2 regions of the Pseudoalteromonas sp. HL-AS2 genome follow, and region 1 is predicted to be linked to the other one. Evidence: predicted binding sites of a transcription regulator. Region 1 holds the regulator's gene; the other holds the start of a gene.
The links. The regulator ArgR, encoded in region 1, controls arginine synthesis, uptake and breakdown. The targets are predictions, from matches to a motif close to ANTGAATANNTATTCANT.
Positions count from the first base shown of each region.

Region 1 (7,516 bases):
GTGCTTGAGCCATACGACTTAAATATAGGCTTGTTACTCACTGGCAGTGTATTTACCATTATTTTTGCTTATGTAGTGCGTTTTTACGCAGTAGCACATGGCGCGATTGAGTCGAGCTTTTTACGCATTAGCCCCTCTCTCGACATGGCTAGCCAATCTATGGGCAAAAGCCAAGGCCATACGTTACGTTTGGTGCATTTACCCCTACTTAGACGCGGGTTGCTTACTGCGGCTTTGCTGGTGTTTATTGAATGCATGAAAGAGCTACCTACGGCTTTGTTACTTAGGCCGTTTAATTTTGAAAGCTTAGCTACGCATGTGTTTCAGTATGTGAGTGATGAGCAATTAGAGCTGGCTTCTATATCGGCATTATTTATTGTGCTGGTTGGATTTATCCCTCTGTATTTTATTAACCGTTCTATGGAGCAACGTAGTTAAATGAGTAGTTTGATTTTACAAGGCGTGAGCTATCAATATAACGGTACTAAGGTTATTCACGAGCTAAATTTAACCATAGGTAAAAACGAAATAGTGTGTTTGTTAGGTGCCAGTGGTTGTGGTAAAACCACCACCTTAAAAGCAATTGCAGGGCTAATAGAAACGCAACAAGGAAGCGTGTTTATCGATGGTAAGCTGGTGAGTAACGCCAATACATTTATCTCGCCAGAGCATCGTAATATTGGCATGATGTTTCAAGATTATGCGTTATTCCCGCATTTAACCGTGGCACATAATATTGCTTTTGGCTTAAGTAAAATGAGTAAAGAGCAAAAGCAACAGCGCGTTGATGAAATGCTTAAGCTGGTGCATTTAGTTGGCTGCGCCGACAGGTATCCGCATCAGTTATCGGGTGGGCAACAACAGCGCGTGGCGATTGCGCGTGCACTTGCTTACAAACCAAGTTTACTATTACTTGATGAGCCGTTTTCGAATATAGACACTCAAGTACGCTTTGAATTAATTGCCGATATTCGCCGCATAATTAAAACTCAACAAGTGTCGGCAGTATTTGTTACCCACTCAAAGGAAGAGGCTTTTGCATTTGCAGACACGCTGGCTATTATGCACCAGGGTAAAATAGCTCAGCAGGGCACCCCAGAACAGCTTTTTGCTAAACCAAGCTCAAAGGAGGTTGCAGAGTTTCTGGGTCAGGGCATATACTTAAGCGCAGAAGTGTTAACAGCAACTGAATATAAAACCGCTTTTGGCCTAGTTGAGTCGGTTATTGCGCACCAGCATCAGGCTAATATAGGAAAAATATATGTGCGTCCTCATCAAATAGAGCTAATGAGCGACAATAAAAAAGATAGCCATAGTGAACGCGCCACCATATTAAGCAGTCGTTTTATTGGTTCGGCTTATGTTTACACTGTAGTTATTGCACAACAAGAAATAGAAGTTGCAGCGCAATATGGCCAGTCATTTGTTCAAAATGAGCAGGTTATAATAAAAATAAAACCCCACACGGTGAATTTTTTCGAATCATAAATTAATTTGTTATTCGCTGTGTTTATCTATTTATAAGCTAAGGAATAACAATGGCACAAGCGCAATCAGGGATTTGTGCTGAAGCAAACTTACACGGTTTGCATTTATTTTTTAATGTGTTTGATGGCCAAGATGAGTCATTACGTACAAAGCTCAAGCAAGTAAGCGCTATTGAGGAAGAGTTTAGCGATCAGTTTTCTGAATCTATGCTTTCTTGTATGGTGGCTATTGGTGCACAGTATTGGCCGCATATTTTGCCAGAGTATATCCCCAGTGAACTACAAAGCTTTCCTAATATAAATCATAATGAACACGCAATGAGCGTGCAGCCGTGTGATTTGTTTGTGCAAATACGTTCAGACCGCGAAGACGTTAATCATTTATTTGCACTGCAAATTTTAAAGTTATTTGCACCAGATGTAGAGCTGGTGGAACAAATTCGTAATTTTAGATTTTTAGATGGTCGCGATTTCAATGGTTTTATTTATGGTGGCAAAATGCCGCATGGCCGACAAAAGCGGGCAACGGCGTTAATAAATAAACCAGGTAGCTTTGAGGATCAAGGCAGTTATATTCATGTGCAACGTTATAAGCACGATCTAAGCGTATGGCAGCATCTATCGCTAGATGAGCAAGAGCAAATAATAGGTCGCACTCGCTTAGACAACACTCTTATAGCCCCAGCGCTTGAAACCAGCCATGCACAACGCAGTGAATTAAAAGATGAGCAAGGCCAGCCAATATTACTTAATCAAGGCATGCCTTATGGCGATGTTTACGAGCAAGGAATGCTGTCAATTACTTGCTCGGCCAGTGGAACCGCATTTGAACAGGTATTAAAAAGTCGTTTAGGTGAGGGGGAGTGCTATGATCATTGGCTTGATTTTACTCAAGCCGATATGGGGTCTGCGTTTTTTGCACCGTCAGTTGGGTTTTTAAAACAGTTATAACGCATGTTTTAAATACTAAACCGTATCAAATAAAATACGTACCCGCTCTAGGGTTAAGTCTATTTCAGATATTTTAGCTGGGGCAATAAAAATAGTGTCGTCGCCAGCTATAGTACCTAACACGCCATCGGCTTTACCTAATGAGTCAAGTAAACGCGCAATAAGCTGAGCCGCGCCTGGACTGGTACGGATAATAATCATCATTTCGTTATGCATTATATCAATAACAAGCTGGCGCAACGGGCTTTTTGCTGTGGGTACGCCCATTTCTGCTGGCAAGCAATACACCATTTCTTGTTTGGCATTGCGCGTTCGTACCGCGCCAAACTTACTAAGCATGCGCGACACTTTACTTTGGCTTATATTGTCAAAACCTTGCTCTTTTAACGAATCTACTATATCGCCTTGAGAACCAAAGTTTTCTTCTTTTAAAAGCGCTTTAAATGCTTTTACTAACGCTTCCTGTTTGTCTTGTGGTTGCATAGTTTTTATTTGCTTTTTATTATCCATGCCGCAAATTCTACACAAAAACGAATAATTATGCAGCAGTTGTTTATTTAACTTGCCAGTTTACTGTATTCAGGCCAAATGTTTTTACAACTATGGTCTAAAATATTACGAAAATAGGCAGGATAAATTTGTTTTTAGTCGCTAATTTCTTTATCTTAGAGCCATAAATATTTCCTACCTCAAATCACGGAGAATTCCAATGAAAGTTGCTGTATTAGGTGCTGCAGGCGGTATCGGTCAAGCGTTGTCTTTATTATTAAAAACAGGCTTACCAGCTGGTTCTGAATTATCACTATATGATGTTGCACCAGTAGTTCCAGGTGTTGCGGTTGATCTATCTCATATCCCTACAGCGGTTAAAGTAGCTGGCTTTGGCGCTGATGCGTTAAATGAAGCGCTTAAAGATGCTGATATCGTACTTATTCCTGCTGGCATGCCACGTAAGCCAGGTATGGATCGTGCAGATTTATTTAATGTAAATGCTGGTATCATCAAAACATTAGCAGAAGGCATAGTTGCAAGTTGTCCTAAAGCATTAGTAGGTATTATTACTAACCCAGTAAACGGCACTGTACCAATTGTTGCTGAAGTATTTAAAAAAGCAGGTACTTACGACGCTAAACGCGTATTTGGTATTACTACGCTTGACGTTATTCGTTCAGAAGCATTTGTTGCTGAACTTAAAGGCGTAGACGTAGCAACTGTTAAAGTTCCTGTAATCGGTGGCCACTCAGGTACTACTATTTTACCTCTACTTTCTCAAGTTGAAGGCGTGAGCTTTACAGATGAAGAAGTTGCAGCACTTACTCCACGTATCCAAAATGCGGGTACTGAAGTTGTAAATGCTAAAGCGGGTGGCGGTTCAGCTACTTTATCAATGGGTGCAGCAGCAGCTCGTTTTTGTATGTCTTTAGTTAAAGGCCTACAAGGTGAAGACGTTGTAGATTACGCGTACGTTGCTGTTGAAAATGGCGATGCGGAGTACTTTGCACACCCAGTACGTTTAGGTAAAAACGGCGTAGAAGAAATTCTTTCTTACGGCGAACTAAGCGCATTTGAAACAAAAGCAAAAAATGACATGCTTGAAACACTGAAAAAAGACATCAAAGAAGGTGTTGATTTCATGGCGTAATAGCCAAAATCAAGTGACAAAAAAGCCTGCGTTTGCAGGCTTTTTTATTGCTCGGAATTTAGCTAACCTGCACCCAGGTTAGCTACACATAAAGGCAGTAAAGTTAGTGATCGCGATCAACTGCAATACGGGCAAGGCTCACAAGTGCTTGTTTATATTCAGACTCAGCTAAAAAGTCTAAGCAAGCAATGGCTTTGTCGGCTTCAAGTTCGGCCTTTTGCATCGTAAATTCAAGCGCATTGGTTTGTTTAAGTGCCGCTAAAATTTCTTCAAGATGATCCATGCCATTACTGTGCTCTATAGCGTCACGGATCAGCTGTGTTTGCTGCTCATTACCATGTTGCATTGCATAAATAAGCGGCAGAGTTGGTTTCCCTTCGGCTAAATCATCACCAATATTTTTACCTAATTGATCTGCATCTGCGTTGTAATCAAGTACGTCATCAACGAGCTGAAACGCAGTACCTAAATGCATGCCGTATAGGTTAAGCGCATCAAGCGTGGCTTGGTTTTGCTCAGTAATAATGGCCGCAAGGCCTGTCGCGGCTTCAAATAGCTTAGCGGTTTTAGAGTAAATAACCTGCATATAACTCGCTTCAGTGGTGTCGGGGTCATTACAGTTCATTAACTGTAATACTTCACCTTCAGCAATAATGTTAGTTGCATCTGCAAGCACTTGCATTACCTGCATTTTACCAAGGCCAACCATAAGCTGAAATGAACGAGTGTAAATAAAGTCGCCCACTAATACGCTGGCAGCATTACCAAACTCAGCATTTGCTGTAGGCGTGCCTCGGCGTAAGTTAGATTCATCAACAACATCATCATGTAATAGTGTTGCGGTATGAATAAACTCAACAATAGTTGCAAGTGTAATATGATCTTTACCCTGATAACCCAATGCTCTGGCCGCTAGTATTGCCAACATTGGGCGCACGCGCTTGCCGCCACTGTTTACAATATACAAGCCAAGTTGGTTAACTAACGCCACATCTGAGCGCATTTGCGCATGTATAAGTTGATTGACGTCATTCATATCGTTTTCGATTAACGCCTGGATAGCTTTTATATCCATTGATCTCCGAGCCAATTTTTATGTGTGAACGGCGCAGATTGTACAACAAAAAAAGCACTAGCTCGATATTTTGTGACGATTCCCTGAAAAAACACGGTTAACATCGCTAATTAGCACTTAAATACGAGAGATAGCTGATTAATTAGCGTACAAAGTGTGCTGTAATTTATGTTTATTTATTATCCGTTGTAGTGTGTGTTTAGCTAAGGCAAATTATTTTCACTAATCGTGAAAAAGCGCTTGGCAAAAGGGCTATTTAATATAAAATAGGGGAAATATTGAATTGCTCTCAATGCAGCTACTTTTTATTCATTTTAATTACAAAATAGGCTTGCTAGTTATTACGCCGTAGCGTAAACTTCGCGCCCTATCGAAGAATATTTTAGTTGCGTCGATTTGAGGGCGCACAGACGGAGTTAATTATGTACGCGGTTTTCCAAAGTGGTGGTAAACAGCATCGTGTGACTGAAGGTCAAACGATTCGTCTTGAAAAATTAGACGTTGAAACTGGTGCAGCAGTAGAATTTGATTCAGTACTTTTAGTTGCTGATGGTGAGAAAATCGAGATTGGTGTACCGTTCGTAAACGGTGGTAAGATAACAGCTGAGGTTGTTTCACATGGTCGCGGTGAGAAGATTAAGGTTGTTAAATTTAGACGCCGTAAGCATTCTCGTAAGCAAATGGGCCATCGTCAATGGTTCACAGAAGTTAAAATCACTGGCATTAGCGCTTAATTAGAGGTACTTAGAAATGGCACATAAAAAAGCAGCTGGTAGTACTCGTAACGGTCGCGATTCAGAAAGCAAACGCCTAGGTGTTAAGCGTTTTGGTGGCGAATCAGTTCTAGCGGGTAGCATCATTGTTCGTCAGCGTGGAACTCGTTTCCACCCTGGTACAAACGTAGGTATCGGTAAAGACCACACTATCTTCGCAAAAGCAGATGGTAAAGTTCAGTTTGAACAAAAAGGTCCTTTAAACCGTAAATACGTAACTATCGTAACTGAGTAATCAGTAAGATAGTTAAAAAACCCCGCCTTTGCGGGGTTTTTTGTTTTCATTATTTTACAATATATACCCAAGCCTGCAATTATACCTATGGGTTTAAGTAGCGGGCTCTTTAACGAAGTTATAGAGCGATCTAATTCGTAAAATGGTTCAAATATTTATGCCAATTGGTATTAAGTTGGCTTGGGTATATAATAGTGTTATTAACAAGCCAATCCCTAAAGTGAGTAATCATGAAGTTTGTAGATGAAGTAGAAATTCGCGTAGAAGCTGGAGACGGTGGCGCCGGTATCGTGTCTTTCCGTCGTGAAAAATATATCCCAGAAGGTGGGCCTGACGGTGGTGACGGTGGTGACGGTGGTAGTGTTTATCTACAAGCGGATGAAAACTTAAATACCTTAATTGATTACCAATTTGAACGCTTTCATAGAGCAGATCGCGGTACTAATGGCCGCAGCCGTAACTGTACGGGTAAAAAATCTGACGATTTAATTATTATGGTGCCTGTAGGTACACGTATTATGGACGTTGATACGCAAGAGGGATTAGGGGATTTAACCCAACATGGCCAAAAGATTTTGGTGGCAAAAGGCGGTTTCCATGGCTTAGGAAATGCGCGTTTTAAATCAAGTACAAACCGTGCTCCGCGTCAAAAAACCTTAGGGACAGAAGGCGAAGTACGCAACCTTAAACTAGAGTTATTGTTACTAGCAGATGTAGGCTTATTAGGTTTGCCAAATGCAGGTAAGTCTACCTTTATCCGTAGTGTATCGGCAGCAAAACCAAAAGTAGCAGATTACCCATTTACGACGCTTATTCCAAATTTAGGTGTGGTACGTCCTGAAGCTAATAAATCATTTGTTATCGCTGATATACCAGGCTTAATTGAAGGCGCATCGGATGGTGCTGGTTTAGGTATTCAATTTTTGAAACACCTAGAGCGCTGTAGAATATTACTGCATATTATTGATGTAATGCCAGTTGATGGCTCAAATCCAGTTGATAATGCATTTGCGATTGTTAATGAGTTACATCAGTACAGTCCTAAATTAGCAGAAAAACCGCGCTGGTTGGTATTTAATAAAATAGATTTATTACCAGCTGACGAAGCAAAAGCTTTATGTGAAAAAATTGCACAAGAGCTAGGCGAAACTGAAAATATTTACAGCATTTCTGCTATTAATAAATCAAATACTCAACCACTAATTCATGACGTAATGACATTGCTTGAAAGCATGCCAAAAGAGAAATTCGTTGAAGCAACAGACGAAGAAGTTGAGTTTAAGTGGGACACCTATCATCAAAAAGCCGCTAAAAAGAGCGACGATGATGATGATTGGGATGAGTGGAATGAAG
Region 1 is NZ_CP133571.1:2,775,221-2,782,736, reverse strand. Features, by position in the region: gene RB215_RS12980 (iron ABC transporter permease) at 1-438, shown strand, start outside; gene RB215_RS12975 (ABC transporter ATP-binding protein) at 439-1,488, shown strand; gene RB215_RS12970 (Dyp-type peroxidase) at 1,539-2,438, shown strand; gene argR (transcriptional regulator ArgR) at 2,454-2,921, opposite strand; gene mdh (malate dehydrogenase) at 3,148-4,080, shown strand; gene ispB (octaprenyl diphosphate synthase) at 4,184-5,155, opposite strand; gene rplU (50S ribosomal protein L21) at 5,578-5,889, shown strand; gene rpmA (50S ribosomal protein L27) at 5,906-6,163, shown strand; gene cgtA (Obg family GTPase CgtA) at 6,394-7,516, shown strand, end outside.

Region 2 (7,516 bases), 360 kb from region 1:
TCGGCTTGTTGTATAATTTTTGACGCTGGACCGTCCATTACCTCAGAGGTAATTTCGAACTCACGGTGTGCCGGTTGGCAATGTAACACTGTTGTTGCACCGGTTTGCTCTAATAATGCTTTATTTAATTGATAAGGCATGTATTTTTCTTTTACTAACTCAAGTGGTGTGGTGTCGCCCATTGATACCCAAGTGTCGGCGTATACTGCGTTTGCACCAACAGCAGCTTCTACTCTGTCGCTCACCATTACTGATGCACCATTCATTGCTGCTATTTGTTCCGCTTTTTTCAGAACTTGTGAATCTGGAGAACATCCTTTAGGCGTAACGGCAACAAAGTCTGTACCTAATGTTGCAGCAAGCAACATTAATGAATGCGTTACGTTGTTGCCCTCACCTAAATAAGCTAACTTTAATTGACTCACATCGCCATGCACTTCTTGTAGTGTTAAAAAATCAGCAAGTGCTTGGCAAGGATGATATAAATCACACAAGCTATTAACTACTGGCACCGATGAATACTGCGCTAATGTGGTTAATGTACTGTGCTGATTTACGCGCGCTACAATACCATCTGCCCAGGTAGAAATATTAAGAGCAAAATCTTTTACTGACTCACGTGCACCCATCGCGCCATTTTGTTGATCTAAATACACGGCATGGCCGCCTAAGCGATTTATACCAATATCAAACGATAAACGTGTACGTAAGCTTTGTTTTTCAAATAAAGTAACCACTGACTTACCAGCCAATACTTGGCTGTATTTTTTAGGGTTTGCTTTAATATCTTGCGCTAGCTTTAATAAGTTAAGTGCGCCTTGTTGGTCTAATTCTAAACCCGTTAAAAAATTCTCAAACATAATAAACCTATGGTGTAATTTTAGTTCCGACATGCTTGCCTTGCAGCAAAGCTGTTAAGTTTTCTGGCTTTTGCCAGCTGGAAATATACACACCGCGTCGTAAGTGTTGGGCAGCGTGAAGACTGGTCTTAACTTTGACCTCCATCCCGCCCACAATCACTCCTTCATTTATTAAAGTATCAATGTGTTTTGTATCTAGTTGATGTAAAGGCTGCTTATTTGCATCAAGCACTGCTTCAACATCGGTCATAAATATTAGTTCTGCGTTTAAGTTGTTGGCAATTGCAGCGGCGGCTTCGTCAGCATTAACGTTGTACCAAAGCCCTTGCAAGTCAAAACCAATTGAGCTGACAATTGGCATACGGCCAATTTTTAGTAAATCGTTAATAATCGAATCATCGTTACTGGTACATTTACCCACTAAACATAATGCTTTTAGTTTTTGCGTGGCAGTAACACCAGCTTCATACAAACTTAAACCAACTGGTTTATGGCCAGCATTAATTGCCGCACTCATTAATTGTTTATTAGCACAACCTGCAAGCGCACCCACTATGTACGGCATTTGCTCTTTAGGGCTAATACGTAAACCTTGATGCTTTGCACTGGCAAAACCAGCGTCTTTAAGCCAAGTGTCTACAAGCGCGCCTCCGCCATGCACAATGACAAACTGCGCGTTGTGCTGCTCATTAAGTACTGAAAATAATGCTTTAGCCGCGTTTTCTGTATTAAGTACAGCGCCGCCAAGTTTAATTACCCAGGTTTTTTTACTCATTTAAAACGATCCTTTTAAGCCTGTGGTATGCGCCAATCCCATTGATAAATTAATACACTGCAAAGCTTGTCCTGCAGCACCTTTTAATAAATTATCAATGGCAGCTATAACAATTAACTGTGTGCCTTGTTGCTGCCAGCCAATATCTACATATGGCTGTTTAGCTACGCCTTTAATTGAGGGGATTTTATCGCCCAGTAAACGAATTAACGGCTCATCGGCAAGTACTTGATACGCTTGTGTTACTTGCTCAATGGTGACATTAGGCTTTAATTGCACATAAATAGTTTCTAAAATACCACGCGGGAAATTACCTAAATGGGGGGTAAATAAAACATTGTGACCAAGGTGTTGCTCTATTTCAGGGCCATGACGATGATTAAATAAACCATAAGGGGCAAGCGACACTTCGCAAAAATGGGTACCAATACTAGCTTTACGCCCTGCGCCGGTTACACCCGATACCGCATTAATTATAATTGTTTGCTCAGTTAATAAACCGGCCTGCTGCAAAGGCTTAAGTGCATTAAGCGCAGCCGTAGGATAACAACCCGCTACAGCTACTAATTGCGCCGCGGCAATAGCATCGCTATTCCACTCAGCCAAACCATAAGCAGCTTGATTTAATAACTCTGGATGTTGGTGCTCAAAGCCATAATAAGTAACGTAGTCGTCATTGCTCGCAAGGCGATACCCACCAGATAAATCAAATACCTTTTTCCCCATGGCTAAAAAACGCGGCGCTAAATCTACGCTTACTTTATGATCGGTACATAAACACACGTAATCGGCGCTGTTTTCAATATCGCTAAAAGCAGATTCACTAAGAGGCAGTAAAGGCTGATCGAGTAGCCCTAAGTGTTCGGGGTATAAATCACTCAGCAATTTATTTTTATCTAAGCTACCTTGCGATACATAACAGCCAGTTAAAATTAGTTTAGGGTGCTTAGCAACTAAACTTGCTAGTTCTGCGCCGCTATAACCGCTTGCGCCAATAATCACTACATTCATTGTTTACTCGTTATTTAAAATTAGTTACTACTTATCCATGTTGTTCGCTTAAACTAGCTCTGGGGCTAATTAAGACTTTAATTAATTAATGAATGTTGATTATCGTCGTATTATTTTCATGGCGCTACTTTTAAAATATTTATGCTTAAAAAGTGAATTGATATTCATCATAAATACTTTTATATTGTTATGCAATTAAATTGATTACTTATTTTGGATTTTTTATGTCTTTGCCTTCATTTATTTCTATGTACCAACAATTAATTGCAGCGCCTTCTATTAGTGCCATTGAAGATAGCCTGTGTATGAGTAATAAAAATGTTATTGAATTACTGGCACAATGGTGTGAAAGCTTAGGCTTTAGCTGTGAAATAATCGAATTAAAAGGCGGCAAAGGTCGCTATAATTTATTAGCTAAACGCGGTAAAGGCGATGGTGGATTAATGCTCGCTGGCCATACCGATACAGTGCCATTTGACGATAGCCGCTGGAATCATAATCCATTTAAATTAACCGAGCACAACAATAAACTATATGGCTTAGGCAGTATTGATATGAAAGGCTTTTTTGCTTTTGTACTGCAAGCTATTAGTGAACTTGATGAAAAACAGCAAACTCAGCCTATTTTGATCTTAGCCACCGCCGATGAAGAAACAACAATGGCCGGTGCTCAACAAATTTGTAAACATCCAAATTTAAAACCAGATCGCTGTATAATTGGCGAACCCACTGATATGACTCCAGTATTTACACATAAAGGGCATATGAGTACCGCAATTAGAGTAGTCGGACGCTCAGGCCATAGCTCAGATCCCGAACGTGGTGTTAACGCCATCGAAGTAATGCACAAAGTGATTACAAAACTACTGATCTTAAAAGAACAGTTAAAGCATAAATATTCAATAGAACACTTTGAAATACCCTATCCAACCTTAAATTTTGGTAATATTCATGGCGGCGACAACGCGAACAGAATTTGTGGTTGCTGCGAAATGCATATAGATATGCGCCCATTACCGGGCTTAAGCGTGCAAGAGCTGCAAATGTTAGTACTTGATGCAACTCACGAAATAAACCAGCAATACCCTAATGCCGTAAGCGTAATTGATTTACACGAACCAATTCCTGCATTTACTGGTAGCACCGATAGCGCTTTGGTTAAACTAGCCGAAAAAATAGCGGGGCAAAAAGCGGTGGCAGTAAACTACTGTACTGAAGCGCCATTTATTCAACAGCTTGGTTGTGAAACCATAGTAATGGGCCCCGGCTCTATAAACCAAGCGCACCAACCTGATGAATTTTTAGCAATGGAAAAAATTAAGCCTTCACAGCAAATTATCACTAATATAATTAAAGCGAGTTGTTTTAGCTTTTCTTAATTGCGATTATAAAAATAAAAAAGACGCTAAATAGCGTCTTTTTTATTTAAGCTAATATTTTAATTACATATACTTGGTTAAATACTTTTTAAATACCGGATCTGTTTTAGCCAACTCTTTTTGTTCAGCTAAAATTTCTTTTAAAATAACGCCTGATGTAAGTGGGTTAGCAAGTACTACCCTAAATACCACGGTGGGCTGATTATCGTATTGAGTAGGCGTTAAACGCGTACGTGATACAAATGATCGCCCTGATTCACGTTGCCGTTTTTGCATACTTGCAGTAAAGCGATTAAGTGAGGCAAAAATATCAATCCGTGTTTGTGGATCAGCATCTGCAATTGCCTGCTTTATTTGCTTAGGCACATAACGATACGTTAATAAGCACAGCTCTGGCTCTGAGATCAGCTCAAAATCTTCATCTGCTTTAATTAAATTAGCAAAGTAATGGGCTTTTTTAATACTACGATCGATTAGCATTTCGTAGCCTTTACGGCCAATTACACGTAAGCAAGCATGTACTAACATTGCCATACCTGGGCGGCTGCCCTCAAGTGTATGGCTACCTAAATCTTTTGAGCCTTTACGTAAAATATACTCTGCATGATGTTCAATTGCATCGGTAGCGGTTGGATCTTTAAACAACACCAACCCAGCTCCCATAGGAACATACATTTGTTTGTGTGCATCAATGGTAATTGAGTCTGCGCGCTCAACACCTTTGAGTAAATGGCGATGGGTATTAGATAACAAAGTTGCCCCGCCCCATGCAGCGTCAACATGAAAGTGGCAATTAATGTCTTGTGCTAAATCTGCCATCGCTTCAAGGGGATCGATATTACCGGTTTCTGTGGTACCCGCTACTCCAATAATGGCCATTACTTTAATACCTTGCGCTTCAAGCTCTAAGGCTTTTTCGCGCATGGCATTAACATCTACTTTATTGTTTTCGCATGTTTTAATACCCACTAAGTTTTCACGACCAATTCCTAATAAATCAGCCGCTTTACCTAACGAATAATGGCCTCGCTCAGAAATTAAAATAGCTAAGCCTTTATAGCCGTAATGCAGCATACCGGCAATTAAGCCTTGTGCGCCTATCCCCCTAAAATCGCCATCAGGTTTTAATAAGCGATTTCGCGCAATCCATAACGCCGTAATATTGGCTACAGTACCGCCTGAGCAAAATGCACCTAATGATGTTTTTGCACTGTGCATCCATTTAGCATAAAACTCGTGTTGTTGCCCGTACGCTAAATGGTGCATCATTCCAAGCACTTGGCGCTCAAGTGGGGTAAAAGCTTTAGAGGTTTCTATTTTTACTAGGTTTTGATTTAGCCCTACCATTAGCTTTGACAGTGGTAGTAAAAAATGAGGTAAAGCAGAAGTCATATGGCCAATAAAGCTAGGCGCTGCGGTATGCACAGAGTGTGCAACCAGCTGCTCCATTATATCTTGCGCATAAGCAGATACAAACGTTGGATCCTCTGGGATCATCGCCGACTGAAAGTCTTTTTCAATTTCGTGTAATGGTTTTTCAATTGCCGCAATGTTTTCGTTTAAAAAACCTGCTAAATTACTCGATATTTCAAGCTCTATTTTGCTTAAAGTTGAGTCTGGCGCTTCAGGTACAGTAAATATACGCTTAAGGCTTTCTTTAGAGGCGACGGCAAAACGCTTTTGATCCATCTTAATACCTAGTGTGTGGCTAAAACGCCTGCTACTCTATTAAACACACTAAATTAAGGTGCTATTTTAGTAACAGGGTTTTTAATAATTGCGCTAACTTTACTGCAATATTAAGAAAATGTCTCGCTTAAAGCCATAAAAACGCTAAATGACATGACAAATAATACTAATTTTGGCTGTTTTTTATCTTTTTAATTCAAAATCAATTAAGTCATTGGGCATTTGTTTTTTTTGCGTATAATTAATTTAACAATAAAAAGGGAATTATATGCTACAAGGAAAACTAAGAATAAATGGGTTAATAAGCGCTTTTATGCTGTTTTTAATCAGTTTAATTATCTGTGTTTATTATACTTATAGCACCATTCGCAGTGATGTAATTAACACTCTCGATAATCGTCTTATTAATGCAGCCACCAGCGTTAAATATATTTTGGGCGATGACTATCACAGTAAAATAAATAAAACCCAAACTATTAGCTTTGCAACTTACGAAAGTAAAAGTAAGCAGCTTTCTGAGCTTGCACAAGCACTCGATATTGCTTACGTGTATTCTATGGTGTTAATTAATGGCAAGGTTCATTTTAGCGCCTCTAGCTACACCCAAGAGGATCAAAATAGTGGCAAGGTAACCCAGTTTTTAGATTTATACCCAGAGGCAACTAAAGCTAATATTGGTGCCTTTTTATCTACTGAGCCTGTTTTTGAAATATCGAGTGATCAATGGGGCGACTTTAAAACTATTTTTATCCCGCATATTGATAAAAATGGCATTACATATTTAACTGCTGCCGATATAAGCCTTAAAACTATTAATAATAAGTTAGCGCAAAGCGCCTCAACATCGGCTGTTTTAGGCGGCTTTTTTTTAGTTATTATTATATTGTTGCTGATTATGTATAACTACGCGACTAAACGCGCTGCCATGAGAGACTCTGGTAGTGGTTTTGCTAATCATATTGCGCTTGAAAAATATTTTTTAAATACCCCTGTTCACCATATGCAAATGGCCATAATTTGGGTGAACGAAATTGAAAATATAAACCGCTTTTACGGTACTAAAGTGGGTGACAAAGTAATGAAAAAATTACTAATACACTTTAAAAAGCACAGCAATGTAAATTATCGTATTTATCGTGTAGCAACCAATAAACTGGTGTTACTAACCCCCAAAGAAACCCCATACGAAGAGCTAAGTAATTTAATCCAATCATATAATTTTAATACGCCATTTTTAACCAATCCCTTTATTTACATTACGTTATGTGCAGGTATTGCCCGAGGAAACAAGTCGTTACTGCTAAAAAATGCCCATATTGCGGCTTTACAGGCAAAACAAGGTAACCTTAGTGTTGTTAATTACTCTGAGGCTATAAATGACTCAAAGTCGCTGTATTTATATAATTTAGAAATAGCAAAAGAAGTACGTGAAGCGTTTGAGCAAAAGCGCGTTGTGCCCTATTTTCAGGCTGTTATTGATATAGAGTCTAAACAAACACTACACTACGAGTGCACGCCACGAATAGTGACTTCACAGGGCGAAATTTTAAAACCCGATGCATTTTCAAATACCGTAATACGCTTGCGTATGGATGGCTTATTAACCCGTACATTATTTTCACAGTGTCTTAGCCGCTTTCGTAAAACACAAATTAGCTGGAGTTTAAATATTACTATTGAAGATATATTAGACCCTAGCATAAATGAATACATTGCTTACGAGTTACAGCGCTATCCGTACCCTGCAAATATCACTTTAGTTTTATTTGAACCACAAGTTATCGCCAATTATTCAAGCGTAA
Region 2 is NZ_CP133571.1:2,414,247-2,421,762, forward strand. Features, by position in the region: gene RB215_RS11220 (ornithine carbamoyltransferase) at 1-860, opposite strand, end outside; gene argB (acetylglutamate kinase) at 868-1,635, opposite strand; gene argC (N-acetyl-gamma-glutamyl-phosphate reductase) at 1,636-2,646, opposite strand; gene argE (acetylornithine deacetylase) at 2,871-4,025, shown strand; gene panP (pyridoxal-dependent aspartate 1-decarboxylase PanP) at 4,089-5,714, opposite strand; gene RB215_RS11245 (GGDEF domain-containing protein) at 5,983-7,516, shown strand, end outside.
Region 2: a site for ArgR is predicted at 2,798-2,815, ahead of argC (N-acetyl-gamma-glutamyl-phosphate reductase). Genes of this name have one in related genera too.